DNA from 2 places in the Pseudomonas sp. LBUM1664 genome. Region 2 is predicted to be linked to the other one. Evidence: riboswitches for the same ligand, from Rfam matches in the RefSeq annotation. Region 2 holds a riboswitch; the other holds the start of a gene.
The links. Region 2 has a riboswitch for cobalamin ahead of cobO (cob(I)yrinic acid a,c-diamide adenosyltransferase). Riboswitches for the same ligand answer to the same signal wherever they lie in the genome.
Positions count from the first base shown of each region.

Region 1: another riboswitch for cobalamin. It lies ahead of ACA047_RS18430 (CbtB domain-containing protein); the one in region 2 lies ahead of cobO (cob(I)yrinic acid a,c-diamide adenosyltransferase).

Region 1 is NZ_CP166791.1:3,971,566-3,982,340, reverse strand. Features, by position in the region: gene metH (methionine synthase) at 1-3,390, opposite strand, end outside; gene ACA047_RS18455 (fatty acid cis/trans isomerase) at 3,547-5,847, shown strand; gene nfuA (Fe-S biogenesis protein NfuA) at 5,963-6,547, shown strand; gene cobM (precorrin-4 C(11)-methyltransferase) at 6,730-7,476, opposite strand; gene ACA047_RS18440 (cobalamin biosynthesis protein) at 7,553-7,957, opposite strand; gene ACA047_RS18435 (CbtA family protein) at 7,954-8,649, opposite strand; gene ACA047_RS18430 (CbtB domain-containing protein) at 8,661-8,849, opposite strand; cobalamin riboswitch at 8,949-9,186, opposite strand; cobalamin riboswitch at 9,311-9,546, shown strand; gene cobW (cobalamin biosynthesis protein CobW) at 9,645-10,709, shown strand; gene cobN (cobaltochelatase subunit CobN) at 10,713-10,775, shown strand, end outside.
Region 2 is NZ_CP166791.1:4,737,407-4,748,181, reverse strand. Features, by position in the region: gene ACA047_RS22250 (C40 family peptidase) at 1-470, shown strand, start outside; gene ACA047_RS22245 (C40 family peptidase) at 635-1,168, shown strand; gene ACA047_RS22240 (class I SAM-dependent methyltransferase) at 1,184-1,846, shown strand; gene ACA047_RS22235 (PQQ-dependent sugar dehydrogenase) at 1,909-3,222, opposite strand; gene ACA047_RS22230 (hypothetical protein) at 3,289-3,873, opposite strand; cobalamin riboswitch at 4,032-4,242, shown strand; gene cobO (cob(I)yrinic acid a,c-diamide adenosyltransferase) at 4,324-4,950, shown strand; gene ACA047_RS22220 (cobyrinic acid a,c-diamide synthase CobB) at 4,962-6,341, shown strand; gene bluB (5,6-dimethylbenzimidazole synthase) at 6,338-6,988, shown strand; gene cbiB (adenosylcobinamide-phosphate synthase CbiB) at 6,985-7,893, shown strand; gene cobD (threonine-phosphate decarboxylase CobD) at 7,886-8,878, shown strand; gene ACA047_RS22200 (cobyric acid synthase) at 8,875-10,326, shown strand; gene cobU (bifunctional adenosylcobinamide kinase/adenosylcobinamide-phosphate guanylyltransferase) at 10,459-10,775, shown strand, end outside.

The sequences.
Region 1 (10,775 bases), 770 kb from region 2:
GATCAGGGCGTCGTTGTCCAGGCTTTCGTCCTTGGCGTAGCCCCAATGGTCTTTGCGCACCTGCTGGTGCAGCCATTCGGCGCACGCCTCGGCCAGACGGTCGGCCAGGGCCTTGACCATGATCGAGTTGTAGTCGTCGCCGGCCTCTTGGTAGGCCTTGGCGACTTCTTCGGCGCCGATGCCGGCAGTGGTGATGAAACCACCCACGTAGTCGGTCACGCCGCTGTCCTTTGGTGCGACGAAGTCGGCCAGGGAGAAGTTCGGCTTGCCGTCGGTCTTGATGATCTGCTGGCGCAGGTGATGCAGACGGGCCAGCGGCTTGCCGTCGTCGCCGTAGACTTCCAGGTCGTCGTCATGCACCTGGTTGGCCGGCCAGAAGCCGAACACGGCGCGGGCACTGATGAGTTTCTCGTCGATGAGCTTGCGCAGCATCGCCCGGGCGTCGGCGTACAGCGCGGTGGCGGCTTCGCCGACCACTTCGTCGGTGAGGATGCGCGGGTACTTGCCGGCCAGGTCCCAGGAAATGAAGAACGGTGTCCAGTCGATGTATTCGGCCAGGACGTTCAGGTCGATGTCGTCCAGCACCCGGGCGCCGATGAAGGTCGGCTTGACCGGCTGGTAGCTGCTCCAGTCGAACTGCGGCTTCTTGGCCACCGCCGCCGGGTAGCTCAGGCGTTCGGTGCGGGCGCTGCGGTTGGACGTGCGTTCGCGCACGTCTATGTATTCAAGACGGGTTTTTTCGACGAACGCTGGTTTGAGCTCCTTGGACAGCAACTGGGTGGCCACGCCCACGGCGCGAGAGGCGTCGGTGACGTAGATCACCGCGTCGTTGCTGTACTTGGGCTCGATCTTCACCGCCGTGTGGGCCTTGGAAGTCGTTGCGCCACCGATCATCAACGGCAGGTGGAAATCCTGGCGCTGCATCTCGCGAGCCACGTGCACCATCTCGTCCAAGGACGGGGTGATCAGGCCGGACAGACCGATGATGTCGCACTTCTCGTCCTTGGCCACCTGCAGGATTTTCTCCGCCGGCACCATCACGCCCAGGTCTACGACGTCATAGCCGTTGCAACCCAGCACCACACCGACGATGTTCTTGCCGATGTCGTGGACGTCGCCCTTGACCGTGGCCATCAGGATCTTGCCCTTGGCCTCCGGCTTGTCGCCTTTTTCCGCCTCGATAAACGGAATCAGGTGGGCCACGGCCTGCTTCATCACCCGGGCGGACTTCACCACCTGGGGCAGGAACATTTTACCGGCGCCGAACAGATCGCCGACGATGTTCATGCCGGCCATCAGCGGGCCTTCGATGACCTCGATCGGGCGGGTGAAGGACTGTCGCGATTCTTCAGTGTCTTCAACAATGTGCGTGGTGATGCCCTTGACCAGCGCATGTTCCAGGCGCTTGTTCACTTCCCAGCCGCGCCACTCTTCGGTTTCCGCTTCCTTGACGCTGCCATCGCCCTTGTACTTGTCGGCGATGGCGAGGAGGGCATCGGTGCCTTCGGGCGTGCGGTTGAGGATCACGTCTTCCACGGCGTCACGCAGTTCCGCCGGGATCTGGTCGTAGATCTCCAGTTGGCCGGCGTTGACGATGCCCATGGTCAGGCCCGCGCGGATCGCGTACAGCAGGAACACCGAGTGAATCGCCTCGCGCACCGGGTTGTTGCCGCGGAACGAGAAAGACACGTTGGACACGCCGCCCGAGGTCAGTGCGTACGGCAGTTCGTCGCGGATGTAGGCGCAGGCGTTGATGAAGTCCACGGCATAGTTGTTGTGCTCTTCGATGCCGGTGGCGACGGCGAAGATGTTCGGGTCGAAGATGATGTCTTGCGGCGGGAAGCCGACTTCATTGACCAGGATGTCGTAGGAGCGTTTGCAGATTTCCTTTTTGCGCGCTTCGGTGTCGGCCTGGCCGGATTCGTCGAAGGCCATCACCACCACGGCGGCGCCGTAGCGTTTGCACAGCTTGGCGTGGTGGATAAATTGCTCCACGCCTTCCTTCATGCTGATGGAGTTGACGATACCCTTGCCCTGGATGCATTTGAGGCCCGCTTCGATCACTTCCCATTTCGAGGAGTCGATCATGATCGGCACGCGGGAGATGTCCGGTTCGCCGGCGATCAGATTGAGGAAGGTCACCATGGCCTTCTTCGAATCGAGCATGCCCTCGTCCATGTTGATGTCGATCACCTGGGCACCGGCCTCGACCTGCTGCAGGGCCACTTCCAACGCCTCGGTGTAATTGTCTTCGCGGATCAGCCGGGCGAACTTGGCGGAACCGGTGATGTTGGTCCGCTCGCCGACGTTGACGAACAAGGAGCTGCGATCGATGGTGAACGGTTCCAGGCCCGACAGGCGGCAAGCCCTGGGGATTTCCGGAATCTGCCGCGGCGCGTAGCCGGCCACAGCCTTGGCGATGGCTTCGATGTGCGCCGGGGTGGTGCCGCAGCAACCGCCGACGATGTTCAGAAAACCGCTCTGGGCGAATTCCTCGATGACTTTGGCGGTCTCGACCGGCAATTCGTCGTATTCGCCGAATTCGTTAGGCAGGCCGGCGTTCGGGTGCGCCGAGACGTGAGTGCTGGCCTTGTTCGACAGTTCTTCGAGATAGGGGCGCAGCTCGCGGGCACCGAGGGCGCAGTTCAGCCCCACGGAAATCGGATTGGCATGGGCCACGGAGTTCCAGAAGGCTTCGGTGGTCTGGCCGGACAGGGTGCGGCCGGACGCGTCGGTGATGGTGCCGGAGATCATGATCGGCAGCTCGACACCCAGCGCTTCATAAACCCCTTGCACCGCGAAAATCGCAGCCTTGGCGTTCAGCGTGTCGAAAATGGTTTCGATCAGGATCAGGTCGGCGCCGCCTTCGATCAGGCCCTGGGTGGCCTCGGTGTAGTTTTCCACCAGTTCGTCGAAGGTCACGTTGCGGTAGCCGGGGTTGTTCACGTCCGGCGACAGCGAGCAGGTGCGGCTGGTCGGGCCGAGCACACCGGCAACGAAGCGCGGCTTGTTTGGCGTTTCGAGGGTCTTGGCGTCGGCCACCTTGCGGGCCAGGCGCGCGCCTTCCAGGTTCAGCTCGTAGGCAAGGCCCTGCATGCCGTAGTCGGCCTGGGAGACTTGGGTGGCGTTGAAGGTGTTGGTTTCCAGGATGTCGGCGCCGGCATCCAGGTAGGCTTTTTCGATGGCGCCGATCACGTCGGGGCGGCTCAGCACCAGCAAATCGTTATTGCCCTTGACGTCGCTCGGCCAGTCGGCGAAGCGCTTGCCGCGGTAGTCTTGCTCCTCGAGCTTGTAGCTCTGGATCATCGTGCCCATGCCGCCGTCGAGGATCAGAATGCGTTCCTTGAGAGCTTGCTGGAGAAGATAAAGGCGAGCGCTGCGATCGGACATAGGACTACCTGGGAAAAAAAGACCATTACGAAGGCCCGAATGATAACAAACCTGTGCGGGATTTGATCATGGATGGCTTTTTCATGAATTCTGCTCATGTTTGCAACCCCATGCTGGCCCGGTAGAATCGCCAGACACTCTTTCAGGATCCGAGACATGCCGTACCGCGTCTTCTTCGGCAGTCTGTTGCTGCTGTTGTCTTTTAACGCAGCTAACGCAGCCTCTTCGGATCCCGCTCCGACGCTTTCCTATACCCGCGACATCCAGCCGATCTTCACGGAAAAATGCGTGGCCTGTCATGCCTGCTACGACTCCGCGTGTCAGTTGAACCTGGGCAGTGGCGAAGGCGTTGCCCGGGGTGCCAGCAAGCTTTCGGTGTATGACGGCGAACGGCGCCAGGCCGCTGACCCGACCCGATTGTTTTATGACGCCTCCGGCCAGCGGGCCTGGCAGCGCAAGGGCTTCTATTCGGTGCTCGATGCCCAGGGCAGCCAGGCCTCGCTGATGGCACGGATGCTGGAACTGGGGCACAGCACGCCGCTGCAGCCCAATGCCAAGCTGCCGGAAGACATCGTGCTCGGGCTCAACCGTGATAATAGCTGCGCGATGCCGAGTCAATTCGACGAATACGCCGCCGTGCATCCCAAGGAAGGCATGCCCTTGGCCGTCACCGGCCTGACCGACCAGCAATACCAGACCTTGCAGCGCTGGCTGGCCGCAGGCGCGCCCATCGACCAGCAGGGCTTGGCCCCGAGCGCCGCCGAAGCCTTGCAGGTGGTGCAATGGGAAAACCTGCTCAACGCCCCTGGCGCCCGGGAAAGCCTGGTAGGCCGCTGGTTGTTCGAGCATTGGTTCCTGGCGCACATCTATTTCAAGGACGGCGCGCCGGGGCATTTTTTCCAGTGGGTGCGTTCGCGCACGCCCACCGGCCAGCCCATCGACCTGATCAACACCCGCCGCCCGAATGATGATCCCGGCACCAGCGTCTATTACCGGCTCTGGCCGGTGCAAGGGGTGATCGTGCACAAGACTCACATCACCTACGGGTTGAACGCGGCCAAAATGGCGCGGATCAAGAGTCTGTTCTACAGCGGCAAATGGCAGGTCAGCGCGTTGCCGGGCTACGGGCCGGAGCGCCGGGCCAACCCGTTTTCCACCTTCGAAGCGATCCCGGCCCAGGCCCGTTATCAGTTCATGCTCGATAACGCCGAGTATTTCGTGCGCACCTTCATTCGCGGCCCGGTGTGCCGGGGGCAGATCGCCACGGATGTGATTCGCGATAATTTCTGGGTGCTGTTCCAGGCCCCCGAACATGATCTGTACATCACCGACCCGAACTACCGTGGCCAGGCCACGCCGTTGCTGGCGATGCCGGGGCAGAACGACGACGTGGGCAGCGTCCTCAGCCTGTGGGTCGAGTACCGGGACAAACGCAACGAGTACGACGCCTTGCGCCGCGACAATTACGCCGAGCTGCCGGCGCCAAGCTGGTCGACCCTGTGGGCCGGTAACGACAATGCGTTGCTGAGTATTTTCCGCAACTTCGACAGTGCGTCGATCGCCAAGGGCCTGATCGGTGAAGTGCCGCAGACGATGTGGCTGTTCGATTTTCCATTGCTGGAACGCACCTATTACCAGTTGACGGTGAACTTCGATGTGTTCGGCAACGTTTCCCATCAGCTCCAGACGCGATTGTATTTCGACCTGATCCGCAACGGCGCGGAACAGAATTTCCTGCGCCTGATGCCGGCCGATTCCCGGGCAGGCTACCTTGATGACTGGTACCAGGACGGTGGCAAATTCAAGATGTGGCTGGATTACGAGGCCATCGACAACGACAAACCGACAGCGCTCAAGCTTGACGAGCATGACCCCAAGCGCGATTTCGCCCAGCAATTGCTGAGCCGTTATGGCGACCTGAACGCTCGGCCCGATCCGATCAACCGCTGCGACGGTGCCTATTGCTCACGCCCGAACATCGATCCGGCCCTGCAGGACGCCGAACAGGCTCTCAGTCGGCTGGTTTCGCGTCCGGCGGCGGGGCTGCGCGTGATCGACCAGTTGCCTGAGGCGACAATGCTGCGCATCGAAACCGCCAGCGGCCACCGTGAGGTCTACAGCCTGCTGCGTAACCGCGCCCACAGCAACGTGGCATTTATTCTGGGTGAGGACATGCGTTACCAGCCGGGGCTCGACACGTTGACGGTGTACCCGGGCGTGCTCAGCAGCTACCCGAACTTCATGTTCAACATCCCGGCCTGGCAAGTGCCGGCGTTCGTCGATGCCATGGAAAGCGCCCAGGATGCGCCGGCTTTCGAGCGGATCGTCGAACGCTGGGGGATTCGTCGCAGTCACCCACAGTTCTGGTACTATTTCCACGACCTGAGCCAATACATCCAGGAGACGGAGCCGCTGGAAACCGGCGTGCTGGACATGAATCGCTACCAGAACCTCTGATCGGCATACCCGGCGGCGTCCCCCGCGCCGCTGGCTGCTTTCCTGACAAAAATACTAGGACTTTGTCCGGCGCGATGATTGGCGTAAACTGCTGGCAAGCCTGCGAGGAGTTTCCATGACCGCCATTACCATTACCGATGCCGCCCACGATTACCTGGCTGACCTGCTGTCCAAGCAGAACACCCCGGGTATCGGGATCCGCATCTTCATCACCCAGCCCGGCACCCAGTACGCTGAGACCTGCATTGCCTACTGCAAGCCGGGGGAAGAAAAACCCGAAGACACCGCGCTGGGGCTCAAGAGCTTCACTGCGTACATCGACTCGTTCAGCGAAGCGTTCCTGGACGATGCGGTGGTCGACTACGCCACCGACCGCATGGGCGGCCAACTGACCATCAAGGCGCCGAACGCCAAGGTACCGATGGTCAATGCCGACAGCCCGGTCAACGAGCGCATCAACTATTACCTGCAAACTGAAATCAACCCGGGGCTGGCCAGCCACGGCGGCCAGGTTTCGCTGATCGACGTGGTGGAAGACGGCATCGCCGTGCTCCAGTTCGGCGGCGGCTGCCAGGGCTGCGGCCAGGCTGACGTGACCTTGAAGGAAGGCATCGAGCGCACCCTGCTCGAGCGCATTCCGGAGCTCAAGGGCGTGCGCGACGTGACCGACCACACGCAGAAAGAAAACGCTTACTACTGATAGGCGTTCGCTGCGGAAAAAACGGTGTGTGGCGAGGGAGCTTGCTCCCGCTCGATTGCGAAGCAATCGCAAGGCAACCGATGCGTTCTTCGTGATGGGCGCATCGGTTGACGGGGACCGCTCTGCGGTCCAGCGGGAGCAAGCTCCCTCGCCACAATTGCTTGAGGGCCTGACAGATTGCTTCAGGGCCTGTAGAGATGCGCATGCCCGGCGCGGTACAGCGAGGATTCGCTGAACAGGTCATTGCCCAGCACGCGCCCCACCAGAATCAACGCCGTGCGGCGAAAGCCCTTGGCTTGCACTTTTGCGGCAATATCGGCCAGCGTACCCACGACCCAATCCTGATCCGGCCAGGTGGCCCGGTGAATCACTGCGATCGGGCAATCCGCGCCGTAGTGGGGCAGCAGTTCGCTAACGATTTTCTCAAGATGATTGACCCCCAGGTGAATCGCCATGGTCGCCCCGTGCTGCGCCAGGCTGGTCAGTTCTTCCCCAGCAGGCATTGCGGTTTTGTCCGCGTAACGGGTGAGGATCACGCTTTGGGACACGTCCGGCAAGGTCAGTTCGGTGCCCAGCAGGGCTGCGCAGGCTGAGGTCGCGGTGACACCGGGGATGATCTCGAAAGGGATGTCCAGTTCGCGCAGGCAGCGAATCTGTTCGCCGATGGCGCCGTACAGGCTCGGGTCGCCGGAGTGCACCCGGGCCACGTCCTGGCCCTTGAGATGGGCGGTTCTGATCAACTCGATGATCTGTTCCAAGTGCAGTTCGGCACTGTTGACCACTTGGTCGGCACGATGCCCTTCAAGCACCGCCGTTGGCACCAGAGAGCCTGCGTAGATGATGACTGCGCAGCTGCGGATCAGCCGCTGGCCTTTGACGGTGATCAGTTCCGGGTCGCCGGGGCCGGCGCCGATGAAGTAAACGGTCATGACCGGCTCCTGAAAAGGTGAGTGAGCGACGCCCAAATGAGGATTGCTCATGATCCTGAGCGCGGATTATCGGGATTTACGACGCCACCGCCAATGCCAACGTGGCCTTGGGGGCCTTTTGGCGGGGAATCAGCAGCCTTGCGGGCGCCGTGCCTAATTGGTCGGCCAGGGCAAGGGCCGCGCTTTCGGCGATGCCGTAGCAGCCGGTGTGCTCGAACGCGATTTGGGAGCGGTGACTGAGACGCTGTTGAGCACTGGCCAACTGCCCGGCACTGAAGCACGTCAGCGGCAGCGCCAACTGCTCGGCCAGTTCCAGCAGCCCCGGTTCGTCACGCTTGAGGTCGATACTGGCCAGGGCCCGCACCGACTGGAGCTCAACGCCGTGGGCCAGCAGCGTTTGATCGAGCAATGCTCGCAACGTGCTGGCCGGGCAACCACGCTGGCAACCCAGGCCGATCACCAGGACCGGCTCAGTGCTCATGCGTCGCGGTGGGCTTGACCGCCACGGCGAAACAGCCAGGTGCTGATCAGGCCCAGGGCCAACCAGAACGCGACGTTGGTCAATTGCGAGGCGATCTTGAACTGGCTTTCAAGCGCTTCGGGCGCCAGCATCGAATGGACTTCGGGCTGCGGCGCGCCGATGACATGGGGCACCAGCAAGGTCGCCACGCCCAGCAGCTTGAGCAGCCAATGCCGGCCGAAGGCGATCAGGGCAATGCCCACGGCCGTGGACGCTGCGGTGCCGATCCACCACATCTGCCGCTGGGCCAGGTCGGCCGCCGCAGTGCCGGGCAATTCCGGTGGCAGCCCGAGGGTCGGCGCCAGGACGAAAGTGGCATAACCGGCCAGGCCCCAGAGCAGGCCTTGGGAAGTGCGGGTTGGCGTGCGCAGCGTGTACAGGCCCGCCAGCATCAGGGCGAAACCCACGGCGACCACCAGGTTGCCGCCCGTGGTGGACAGCACGCGCTGCCAGCCATCCTCCGGTTCCCAGGCTTGGGCGTCGTGGGTGTGAGCAACCCCGGCGGCGTGTTCATGAACCTCGGCAGCTGGGGCTTTTTCGTAGGTTTCAGCCTGCAGAATCAGCGGCGATACCCAGAAACTTTGCAGGAGGGTCAGCAGCAGGGCGGCCAGCAGTCCACTGAACCCGGCGGTTTGCGCGATACGCTTAATCATCTCGTCAGGTCTCAATGGCACGGGAATGCGGCGCTGTGGCGGGTGTCGTGGGCCGCGTTATGCACCGCTTCGATGTGGGAGAAACCGGCGAAATAGACCAGGCCGGCGCCCAGGATCGAGGCGAAGATCGCTGCGCTCAGGCGCTGGCTCAGGGTGGTGGTGCTACTGGCGGTGCGGGCGATGCTGCTGATGGTCGACATGGCGCTTCCCTCGGGTTGTGTCGGCGGGGGAAGCGAGCGCAATGAAAACCCTGGCGAAGGCCCGCCAAGGTTCGAACAGCGCCCGCCCACCGCGGGTTGTTGATGCATGAGTCATGGGCCGGTCTCCGGGCTCACGAGGGGCAGGGCTTGCGCCTGGCCTGCAAGCGTCACCTTCCCATGCGCCCTTTTTGTAGCAGGGCATACACAGTGGATTCGACGCTTCGCTCGCTTACCGTTGCGGGGGCAGCACCGGACTGACGTGGCTTTGAAGTAAAGCACACGATTCACCGGTTTCCCGTTTCACCCTGTGAAGGGCACCCGTAACTAGGCGCACAGGAGAGCATGGGCGGGGGCGGGGCGTCAATTGGCATGGGTTTGCAGATTGACATCGAGTTGCCCCTATCGCGAGCACATACACCACAGAACTCCCTCGCAAACATTGACCCGCCCCCACACCCTGCGTAGCCTTGCGCCTTCGAGGTTCTTCGGCTCGCGCCGAAGCTAAGAAGGGAACGCGGTCCAAGCCGCGGCTGCCCCCGCAACTGTGAACGGTGATGTTTCTGCCAGGCCACTGTGCATGCACTTTACAAAAAAGTGCGCACGGGAAGGCGCAGTAATTGCCAGTACCAGGCTTTGTATGAAAAGCCTGGACTGGCCCACCGTCAGCCAGGAGACCTGCCTCGAGACAGATTCTCACTACAACCGGGCGGGGTGATCCGGTGGCGAAATCTTCCGCGCACGTCTGTGCCTGCGGTTGTCGTCCGGTTTGCCCGCCACCTTGCCAAAGGGCATCCGATGAAAACACTGGCCAAACTCCCCGTCACCATCGTCACCGGTTTCCTCGGCTCGGGCAAAACCACCTTGCTGCGGCACATGCTCGACAACGCCCAGGGGCGACGCATTGCGGTGATCGTCAACGAATTCGGCGAGCTGGGCATCGACGGCGAGATCCTCAAGCAGTGCTCCATCGGTTGCACCGAAGAAGAAGCCAACGGCCGCGTTTATGAACTGGCCAACGGCTGCCTGTGCTGCACGGTGCAGGAGGAGTTCTTCCCGGTGATGCGCGAGCTGGTGGCCCGGCGCGGCGACCTTGACCACATCCTCATCGAAACCTCCGGTTTGGCCCTGCCCAAGCCGCTGGTCCAGGCCTTCCAGTGGCCGGAAATCCGCAGCGCCTGCACCGTCGATGCGGTGATCACCGTCGTCGACAGCCCAGCCGTGGCCGCTGGCACCTTCGCCGCGTTCCCCGACCAGGTTGATGCCCAGCGCAAACTCGACCCGAACCTGGATCACGAATCACCGCTGCACGAACTGTTCGCCGATCAACTGGCGAGCGCCGACCTGGTGATCCTCAACAAAGCCGACCTCATCAGCCCTGAAGACCTGGCCAAAGTCCGTCTGGAAGTGGCCGAAGAGCTGCCGCCGGCGGTCAAGGTCATTGAAGCCAGCAGCGGTCGCCTGCCGCTGGACGTACTGATTGGCCTGGGCACCGGCTCCGAAGAGCACATCGACGGCCGCCACAGCCATCACGACCATCACCATGGCGGCGACGAAGACGATCACGATCATGATGCCTTCGATTCGATTTCCATCGAACTGCCCCAGGCTGACGAAAGCCTGTTGCTGGACGCACTGACGCAACTGGTGGTCCAGCACGGCGTGCTGCGGGTCAAGGGTTTTGCAGCGATCCCGAACAAGCCGATGCGCCTGCTGATCCAGGGCGTGGGCACGCGTTTTGACAAGCATTTCGACCGCCAGTGGGGCGCCGATGAAGCGCGGGTTACCCGTCTGGTGCTGATTGGCCAAGCGCTGGACGCCGGGCTGCTCGAAGCGCAGTTGCGCGCCGCCCTCAGCGCCTAAGCCATGCACCTGCTCAGGACCCAACCCGGCGGCTTCGTATCGGACGACAACATTGCCGACCTGGGG
Region 2 (10,775 bases):
CCAACGACAAAGAGCTGGCAGTGTTCGCCGGCAGCAAGCCTTATCAACTTCCAGTGCTGGCCGACAGCATTCTGGAACGCGGCATGTCTCTGATCGGTACTCGGTACCGTTTTGGCGGCACTTCTGAAGCCGGTTTCGATTGCAGCGGTTTCATCGGTTATCTGTTTCGCGAAGAGGCCGGCATGAACCTGCCGCGTTCCACTCGCGAAATGATCAACGTGAATGCCCCGCTGGTGGCTCGTAACCAACTGGAACCCGGTGACCTGCTGTTCTTCAGCACCAACGGTCGTCGCGGTCGTGTCAGCCATGCCGGTATTTACCTGGGCGACAACCAGTTCATTCATTCCAGCAGCCGCCGCAGCGGTGGCGTGCGAATCGACAGCCTGGGTGACAGCTACTGGAACAAGACCTTCATCGAAGCCAAGCGCGCCCTCGCCATGGCACCGACCGTGGTCACTGCTCGCAAGTAAGCGCACAATTTGTAAGGCAAACTTAAAGTGTTACTTGAAGTTTGCGTCATAGCCGCTAGAATCCTTGATCATTGATTGATAGCAATCCGCCTGCGTCCTACGCAGGCGGATTTGTTTTCATGCCCACGGCAGAAAAGCCGCATCCAGATCAGGATTGTCTGCATATGTCGACGTCGGCCCGCCTCATTCTCATTGTTCTCGCCGCGCTGCTCAGCGCTTGTGCCAGCCGCACTCCGCCGCCAGCTCCGGTACGGGCTCCGGTGGTCTTTGCACCCGCGCAATCCTTTTCTCCGGCTGCCGAAGACGTGCTCTTCCGGGCGTTGGGCCTGGTGGGAACGCCGTATCGCTGGGGCGGCAATACACCGGATTCGGGTTTTGATTGCAGCGGCTTGATCGGTTATGTGTACCGCGACGCCGCCGGTATTTCCCTGCCGCGCTCCACCCGCGAGATGATCGGCATGCGAGCCCCGGATGTTGGCAAGGAAGCGTTGCAGACCGGTGACCTGATTTTCTTCGCTACCAGCGGCGGCTCCCGGGTCAGCCATGCCGGCATCTATGTCGGTGAGGGCCGCTTCGTCCACGCACCGGCCACCGGTGGCACGGTCAAGCTTGATAGCCTGTCCAAGGCCTATTGGCAGAAAGCCTATCTGGGCGCCAAGCGCGTACTGCAACCGGAACACCTGGCTCGCAATCCCTGATTCGCGGAGGTCGTCATGACCGCTCGCTCCCTTAACCTTGATGACGCCCTTTACCAGTATCTGCTGGACGTTTCCCTGCGGGAGACGCCTTTGCAGCGGCGCTTGAGGGACGAGACTCAAGCCCTGCCCATGGCTCGCTGGCAAATAGCGCCCGAACAGGGGCAGTTTCTGGCGCTGCTGGTGAAACTCACCGGCGCCCGGCGCCTGCTGGAGGTCGGCACCTTCACCGGCTACAGCGCCTTGTGCATGGCCTCGGCCATGCCGCAGGACGGCTCGCTGATCTGCTGCGACATCCCCGGCGACTACAACGCCACGGCGCTTCGCTATTGGCAGCAGGCCGGTTTGGCCGAGCGAATCGAACTGCGCCTGGCCCCAGCCTTGGAAACCCTCGCCGATCTTGAACGGCAAGGGCAGGGCGCAACCTTTGACCTGATCTTCATCGATGCCGACAAGGCCAATTACCCGACTTACCTGGAGCATTCGCTGCGGCTGCTGCGTGGCGGTGGGTTGGTGATGTTCGATAACACGCTATGGAGCGGGCGGGTGTTGGAAGTCGACTCGCAAAGTGAAGACACCCGCGCCATCCAGGCGCTCAATCGCGCCTTGAAGGATGACCCAAGGGTGGATTTGTCGCTGTTGCCCCTGGGAGATGGGTTGACGCTGTGTCGCAAGCTCTAATTGGGCTTCAGACTGGAACAAATGTGTGGTGAGGGGATAAATCCCCTCGCCACAATTCATCATCATTTAGTCGCCGACACACGCCAAATCTTGTTCCCCACATCATCGGCCACCAACAGCCCGCCCTGCTTGTCGATCACCACGCCCACCGGCCGGCCCTGGGCTTTTTCATCTGCGTTCAGGAAACCGGTCAGCACATCCACCGGTTGTCCCACCGGCTTGCCGGCGTTGAACGGTACGAAAATCACTTTATAGCCACTGTGGGGTTTACGGTTCCATGACCCATGCTGCCCGATGAAAGCCCCTTCGGTGAACGGCGCCGGTAAGGTGCTGCCTTCGGCGAAGGTCAGGCCCAGCGATGCAGTATGAGGGCCGACGGCGTAGTCCGGGGCGATGGCCTTGGCCACCTGTTCTGCGTTTTGTGGCTCGACCCGGACATCGACGTTCTGCCCGTAGTAGCTGTAGGGCCAGCCATAGAAGGCGCCGTCCTTGACCGAGGTGATGTAGTCCGGCACCAGGTCGCTGCCGATTTCATCCCGCTCGTTCACGGCCGTCCACAACGCCCCGCTGCGCGGTTCCCAGGCCAGGCCGTTGGGGTTGCGCAGGCCCGAAGCGAAGATACGGTGATTGCCGCTGGCACGATCCACTTCCCAGATCGCCGCGCGACCTTCTTCAGCCGCCATGCCATTTTCCGCGACGTTGCTGTTCGAGCCGGTGGTGACGTACAACTTGCTGCCGTCCTGGCTGGCGATGACGTTTTTGGTCCAGTGATGGTTGATTGTGCCACCCGGCAAATCGACGACCTTGGTCGGTTGCGCCTTGATTTGCGTGTCGCCTTCCTTGTACGGGAAACGAATCAGCCGATCGGTGTCGGCCACATACAGGTCATTGCCTACCAGCGTCATGCCGAACGGTGAGTTGAGGTTTTCCAGGAAAATCGTACGCGTTTCGACAACGCCGTCGTGATTGGCGTCGCGCAAGAGGGTGATGCGATTGGGGCTGGGTACCCCGGCACCGGCGCGGCCCATGACCTTTTTCATTACCCAGCCACGGATGCCCTTGGCATCGTCCGGCTTGGGCGGGGCGTTGGTTTCCGCCACCAGCACGTCGCCATTGGGCAGCACGTAGAGCCAGCGCGGATGATCCAAGCCTTCGGCGAATGCAGCCACTTGCAGGCCCTGGGCCGGGGTTGGCTTGGCACCGTCGGGCCAGCCGACGGCTTCGGCGATATTGACGGTGGGGACCAGGGTCTTGTTCGGCTCGGGCAGCTTCGGCGATGGGCCGGTGCCGTCGGACACTTGCAGTGTGGAAGACTCGCCACAAGCAACAAGCCCTGCGGCAAGGGCGACGATCAGAAGATGGGGTGGCTTGAGCATGCTGGCTTCCCTATGAATGCATGTGGTTATTCATAGAGAAGCGTAGACACGCGATGGTTCAACCGGTCAGCCGTGGGCCTGTTTGAACAGTACGGCGATGCCGGGATGATAATGGCCGGCCTCGTTGCGCAATTTGCGGTAGGCGTAAGGGAAATACCAGGCCACGGCGCAGGTGTTTTCCTTCTGCAGGTCGTCGATCATGTCCTGCAGCTCTTCGGGCGTGGCGCTCTGCTGGGCTTTTTGCGGGGAGACGAACAGGCAACCCAGCTTCAGGTCGCTGGCATAACTGATGCGTTTGGCATCGCTGGCAGCCTCCAACAGGGGCTGGGCCAGGTTCAGATTGTTGACCTTGGGCCAGCGTTGGGTGGCCTGGATGAAGGCGCGTTCATCGGTGCTGGCAATGAACAGGTCGGCGCTGACGTTGCGTTCGCCTTCTTCATTCTGTTTGCGGGTCGGGGTGTTTTGCAGCGTGACCATCTCGGCCATCCAGGCGGCAGCCGACAGCAAGCCGAGGTTGGCTTTTTCATCGAACCAGTAAGGTGTGTCGTTATCGCCGCGCACGGCGTTGTAGTGGTCGATACAATCAAACCAACGTTCCAGCACCGGGCGCAGGAATTCCAGTTTTGGATTGCTGATGATCATGCCTTGCATGCTATTGCCCTCTTGTTCTTGTGGTATCGGGTGTGATGTCTCTTTGATATCACTTGCCGCAGAATCACACAAGATAGGCGTCACTTTATTGATCGGGGCCAATGATTGCGCCGACACGGGCGGCGGCTTTAATTGACGCTCCACCCCCAACCCTCTAACCTTCGCGGCTTGTTTCAGGTGCTTTGTGACCTTGGTCGACAAAGTGAAACAGGGAAGCCGGTGAGTACACGCGAACCCGGCGCTGCCCCCGCAACGGTAAATGAGTTAACGCTGCGTATTGGCCACTGTGTCCGCATGACATGGGAAGGCGCGCGGCCCGGCATTACGCCGCTCATGAGCCCGGAGACCGGCCTGATTCATCCAACGGCATCACGGTGGGCGATGCCAGGCTTGTTGCCGCCTTTTTTTGTGCCCGCCCGCCGTTATCCAGTCCCAAACGGAGGCTTCCCCATGACCGGCTCCCCCATCATCAATGCATCCGACCGCGACGAACGCCACCTGGCGCGCATGCTGCGCAAGAAAGCCGTGATCGACGAGCGCATCGCCAACTCGCCGAACGAATGCGGCCTGCTGCTGGTGCTGACCGGCAACGGCAAGGGCAAGAGCAGCTCGGCGTTCGGCATGTTGGCGCGGTCCATGGGACACGGCATGCAATGCGGCGTGGTGCAGTTCATCAAGGGGCGCAACAGCACCGGTGAGGAGCTGTTTTTCCGCCGCTTCCCGGAGCAGGTGCGCTTTCACGTCATGGGCGAAGGCTTCACTTGGGAAACCCAGGACCGCCAGCGCGACATCGCCGCTGCCGAAGCCGCCTGGGCGGTGTCGCGCCAATTGCTGAGCGATCCGTCCATTGGCCTGGTGGTGCTCGATGAACTCAACATCGCCCTCAAGCACGGTTACCTCGACCTCGATCATGTCCTGAGCGATCTTCAGGCCCGCCCGCCGATGCAGCACGTCGTGGTGACCGGTCGCGGCGCCAAGCCAGAAATGATCGAACTGGCCGACACCGTTACCGAAATGGGCATGATCAAGCACGCCTTCCAGGCCGGCATCAAGGCGCAGAAAGGCGTCGAGCTGTGAGTGATGCCAGCATGAACAACCGCCAGTGCCCGGCGGTGCTGATCGCCGCCCCGGCCTCGGGGCAAGGCAAGACCACCGTCACTGCCGCACTGGCTCGTTTGCATCGCAACCAAGGGCGCAAGGTGCGCGTATTCAAGTGCGGTCCGGACTTCCTTGACCCGATGATCCTGGAGCGTGCCAGTGGCTCGCCGGTCTATCAATTGGACATGTGGATGGTCGGTGAGCAGGAAAGTCGACGGCTGTTGTGGGAAGCCGCCGCTGAAGCAGACCTGATTCTGATCGAAGGGGTGATGGGGCTGTTCGACGGCACGCCGTCCAGCGCCGACCTGGCGCGGCATTTCGGCGTACCGGTGCTGGCGGTGATCGACGGCACGGCCATGGCCCAGACATTTGGCGCCCTGGCCTTGGGCCTGGCGCGGTACCAACCAGACTTACCATTCGCCGGGGTGCTGGCCAACCGGGTCGGCACCTTGCGCCACGCGCAGTTGCTCGAAGGCAGCCTGACCGAAGGCCTGCGCTGGTACGGCGCGCTCTCCCGGGAAACCGGTATCGAATTGCCCAGTCGCCACCTCGGGTTGGTCCAGGCCAGTGAGCTGAACGACCTGGACTTGCGTCTCGACGCGGCGGCCGATGCCTTGGCAGGCAGTTGTGAAGTGTCGCTGCCACCGGCTGTGACGTTCGCCGCGCCCCAGGTGATCGCCGCGCAGCCATGGCTCGACGGTGTTCGCATCGCCGTGGCCCGGGACGAAGCGTTTGCTTTCACCTATGGCGCGAGCCTGGATTTGCTGCGGGCCATGGGCGCGCAGTTGAGCTTCTTTTCACCGATTCATGACACCGAGCTGCCCGAGGCGCACAGTCTGTATCTGCCCGGTGGCTATCCGGAATTGCACCACGTGGCGTTAGCGCAGAATGCCCTGATGCTGGCCGCAATCCGTGCTCACCATGAAGCAGGCAAACCGCTGCTGGCCGAATGCGGCGGCATGCTGTATCTGCTGGATTCGTTGACCGACGTCGAGGGCACCCGTGCCGAACTCCTCGGTTTGCTGGCCGGTGATGCGCAGATGCAAAAGCGTCTGGCGGCCCTGGCACTGCAATCGGTGGATTTGCCGGAAGGCACCCTGCGTGGGCACACCTATCACCATTCCCTGACCAGCACCGAGCTGGCGCCGATTGCTCGCGGCCATAGCCCCAACGGTGGGCGTGGGGCGGAGGCGGTTTTCCGGCAAGGGCGGATGACGGCTTCCTACGTGCACTTTTACTTTCCGTCCAATCCGAGGGCGATTGCCTCGCTGTTTGCGCCCGATCTTGAAGCCGCCTTCGCGAGCAAGCTTGCTCCCACAGTGGATCACCTAAACCCAGTGGGAGCGGGCTTGCTCGCGAAGAGGCCATGACAGACAACGCTTTCCCTCAGGCCGAACGCGACGCGATCTACCGCGCCATCGCCGAGCGTCGCGACATGCGCCACTTCACCGGTGGCACGGTTGAACCGTCACTGCTGCGCCGCCTGCTGGAAGCCGCGCACCAGGCGCCCAGCGTGGGCCTGATGCAGCCGTGGCGGTTCATCCGCATCAGCGACCGCGCCTTGCGTGGGGAAATCCGGCAACTGGTGGAGCAAGAGCGCATCCGCACCGCCGAGGCCCTGAACGAGCGCAGCGATGAGTTCATGACGCTCAAGGTCGAAGGCATCAACGACTGCGCCGAAGTGCTGGTGGCGGCGTTGATGGATGATCGCGAGCGGCACATTTTCGGTCGTCGGACCTTGCCGGAAATGGACCTGGCCTCGCTGTCCTGCGCGATCCAGAATCTGTGGCTGGCCTCCCGCGCCGAAGGGCTGGGGATGGGCTGGGTGTCGTTGTTCGAACCCCAGGCACTGGCTGATCTGCTGGGCCTGCCTGCGGGTGCCAAGCCGCTGGCGATACTCTGTCTGGGACCGGTCGGGGACTTTTACCCGGCACCGATGCTTTCTTTGGAAGGCTGGGCGCAACCGCGTTCGCTGGATGAACTGCTCTATGAAAACCATTGGGGAGTCAGCCCATGAGTGTGGCGTTGCTCAGTGCTGCTGCGGTGGCGCTGGATGCGCTGTTGGGCGAACCCCGACGCTGGCATCCGCTGGTGGCGTTCGGCGGCTTTGCCAATCGCATCGAACAGCGCTTTAACTCCGGCGGGCGTGGATGGCGCAGCCATGGGGTCACCGCGTGGGTCATTGCGGTAGTGCCGCTGACCCTGCTCGCCACGGCCCTGTCCTGGGCACCGTTGGTGGGTTGGTTGGTGGAAATCCTCGCGTTGTATTGCGCCCTCGGCCTGCGCAGCCTCGGTGAACATGTCGAGCCGGTGGCCCGGGCGCTGCGCAGCGGCGACCTGGACGAAGCACGCAAGCGGGTGAGCTACCTGGTCAGTCGCCAGACGAATGAATTGGACGAGACCGCCGTCGCCCGTGCCGCCACCGAGTCAGTGCTGGAAAACGGCAGCGACGCGGTGTTCGCCGCGCTGTTCTGGTTCGCCGTGGCGGGCGCGCCCGGGGTGGTGTTGTACCGGTTGAGCAATACCCTCGACGCCATGTGGGGCTATCGCAATGAACGCTTCGAGCGCTTCGGTTGGGCCGCGGCCAAGATCGATGACCTGCTCAACTACATTCCGGCGCGCCTGGTGGCGTTGACCTACGCGGTGCTCGGAAAAACCCGCCTGGCGCTCAAATGCTGGCGCACCCAGGGCCCGACCTGGGATAGCCCCAATGCCGGGCCTGTGATGGCCGCTGGCGCCGGTGCGCTGGGGGTCGAGTTGGGCGGCGCGGCGGTTTATCACGGTGAGCTGCATCAGCGTCCTCCCTTGGGCGAGGGCGTGCCAGCGAGTGCCGACACCATTGATCGTGGCTGGCAACTGGTCCAGCGCGGCGTATGGTTATGGCTGCTGATTCTCTGCCTGGGAGCGGAGTTTTATGCTTGAACACGGCGGGCGCCTGGGCAACGCGGCCCGGCAATACGGCATTGCCGAGGCCGACTGGCTCGACTTGTCCAGTGGACTGGCACCCTGGCCGTTCGACGTCCCGGCGATTCCCCTGCGGGCCTGGGCGCGTCTGCCTGAAACCGATGACGGACTGGAGCAAGCTGCTTGCGATTATTACGGGGCGTTGCATGTGCTGCCGGTGGCCGGTTCGCAGATGGCCATTCAACTGCTGCCGCGCTTGCGCCGAGTAGGCAAGGTCGGGGTGCTGTCGCCCTGTTACGCCGAGCACGCCGAAGCCTGGCGTCGCGGTGGTTACATCGTGCGTGAAGTGCTGGAGTCGGAAGTGGATTTCTTCCTCGACAGCCTCGACGTGCTGGTGGTGGTCAACCCCAACAATCCTACGGGCCTGAACCTGGCCCCCGAGCGTCTGCTGGACTGGCATTCGCGACTGGCCCAGCGCGGTGGCTGGCTGGTGGTGGATGAGGCCTTCATGGACATCACGCCGCCCCTGAGCCTGGCCGCCCATGCCCATCAGGTCGGGCTGATCGTGCTGCGTTCGTTCGGCAAGTTTTTTGGCTTGGCCGGGGTTCGCTTGGGCTTTGTATTGGCCGAGCGCCGCTTGCTCAAGTTACTCGCCGAACAAGTTGGACCGTGGGCCATCAGCGGGCCGACCCGGGTATTGGGCCAGGCGTGCCTGCTGGACACCGCGGCCCACACTCGCCAGCGACAGCGCTGCGAAGAAACCAGCCAGCGCCTGGCGCTGATGCTCGAACGCCATGGCTTCAAGCCCCAGGGCGGCTGCGGGTTGTTCCAATGGCTGGTCACCGAACACGCCCAGGCGCTTTACGATTTCATGGCCCGTCGCGGCATTCTCCTGCGGTTGTTTGCGAACAACAGCAGCCTGCGTTTCGGACTCCCGGCCGATGACGGCGAATTCCTGCGCCTAGAACAGGCTTTTGAGGCCTACGCCAAGGACATCCAATGACCACTGTGATGGTGCAGGGCACCACCTCCGATGCCGGCAAAAGTACCTTGGTCACCGCGCTGTGTCGTTGGCTCAGGCGTCAAGGTGTGAGCGTGGTGCCGTTCAAACCACAGAACATGGCCCTTAACAGTGCGGTAACCGCCGATGGCGGCGAAATCGGCCGCGCCCAAGCGGTGCAGGCCCAGGCTGCCGGGCTTGAACCTCATACCGACATGAACCCGGTGCTGCTCAAGCCCAACAGTGACACCGGCGCCCAGGTCATCATTCATGGCCGCGCTGTCACTACCATGAATGCCGTGGCCTATCACGATTACAAAGCCATCGCGATGCAAGCGGTGTTGGCCTCCCACCAACGGTTGAGCACGGCGTATCCGGTGGTGATGGTGGAGGGCGCCGGATCACCGGCCGAGATCAATCTGCGGGCCGGTGACATTGCCAACATGGGCTTTGCCGAGGCGGTGGACTGCCCGGTGCTGCTGATCGCCGATATCAATCGCGGCGGGGTGTTCGCCCATCTTGTGGGTACCCTGGAGTTGCTTTCGCCCAGTGAGCAGGCACGAGTCAAGGGCTTCATCATCAACCGTTTTCGTGGCGACATCGCTTTGCTGCAACCGGGCCTGGACTGGCTCGAGGCACGCACCGGCAAACCGGTGATTGGCGTGTTGCCTTACGTGATGGACCTGCACCTGGAAGCCGAGGACGGCCTCGATCAGCGTCAGGCCGACAAGGCCGAACAGGTGCTCAAGGTGGTGGTGCCGGTATTGCCGCGCATCAGCAACCACACCGATTTTGACCCGCTGCGCCTGCACCCGCAGGTCGACCTGCAATTCATCGGCCCCGGCCAGGCGATCCCGCCGGCCGATCTGATCATCCTGCCGGGTTCGAAAAGTGTGCGCAGCGACCTGGCCTATCTGCGGGCCAACGGTTGGGAAACGGCCCTCCATCGTCACCTGCGCTACGGCGGCAAACTGCTGGGTATTTGCGGCGGTTTGCAGATGCTCGGCCAGCAGGTCCACGATCCGCTGGGGCTGGAAGGCGCGACGGGTTCCAGTGCCGGGCTGGGCCTGTTGGCCCTCGAAACGACCCTGGAACAAGAGAAACAACTGCGCAATGTGCGCGGGCGACTGGCCTTGGAAGATGCCGAGGTCAGCGGCTATGAGATCCATGCCGGCGTGACCACCGGCCCCGCCCTGGAAAACCCGGCGGTGCACCTGGATGACGGCCGCCGTGACGGCGCCCAAAGCCTTGACGGACAGATTTTCGGCACCTACCTGCACGGTCTGTTCGAGTCTCCAGAGTCCTGCAGCGCCTTGTTGCGTTGGGCCGGGTTGCAGAATGTGCAAACGGTGGATTACCACGCCCTGCGCGAGCGGGACATCGAGCGGTTGGCGGATCTGGTGGAGCGACATTTGGATACCGGGTTGTTGCGTGAGCTTTGTGGAATCTAGGGTGGCTGGGCTGGCCCCATCGCGAGCAGGCTCGTTCCCACATGGGTTCTGTGGTGTACATAAATCCCCTGTGGGAGCGAGCCTGCTCGCGATGGGGCCAATCGCTACACCGCCAATAAAAGGTAAAACACGATGTTGCAACTAATCCTCGGCGGTGCCCGCTCCGGCAAGAGTCGCCTGGCTGAAAGGCTAGCGGCAGACAGCCAATTGCCGGTGACTTACATCGCCACCAGCCAACCTCTGGACGGCGAGATGGACGAGCGGGTCGCCCAACACCGCGCTCGGCGTCCGGCCGAATGGGCGCTGGTGGAAGAGCCGTTGGCCTTGGCGCGGGTGCTCCAGGAAAACGCAGGTTTAGGGCAATGCCTGTTGGTGGATTGCCTGACCCTTTGGCTGACCAATCTGCTGATGCTTGACGACCCCGATCAACTGACCGAGGAGCGCGACGC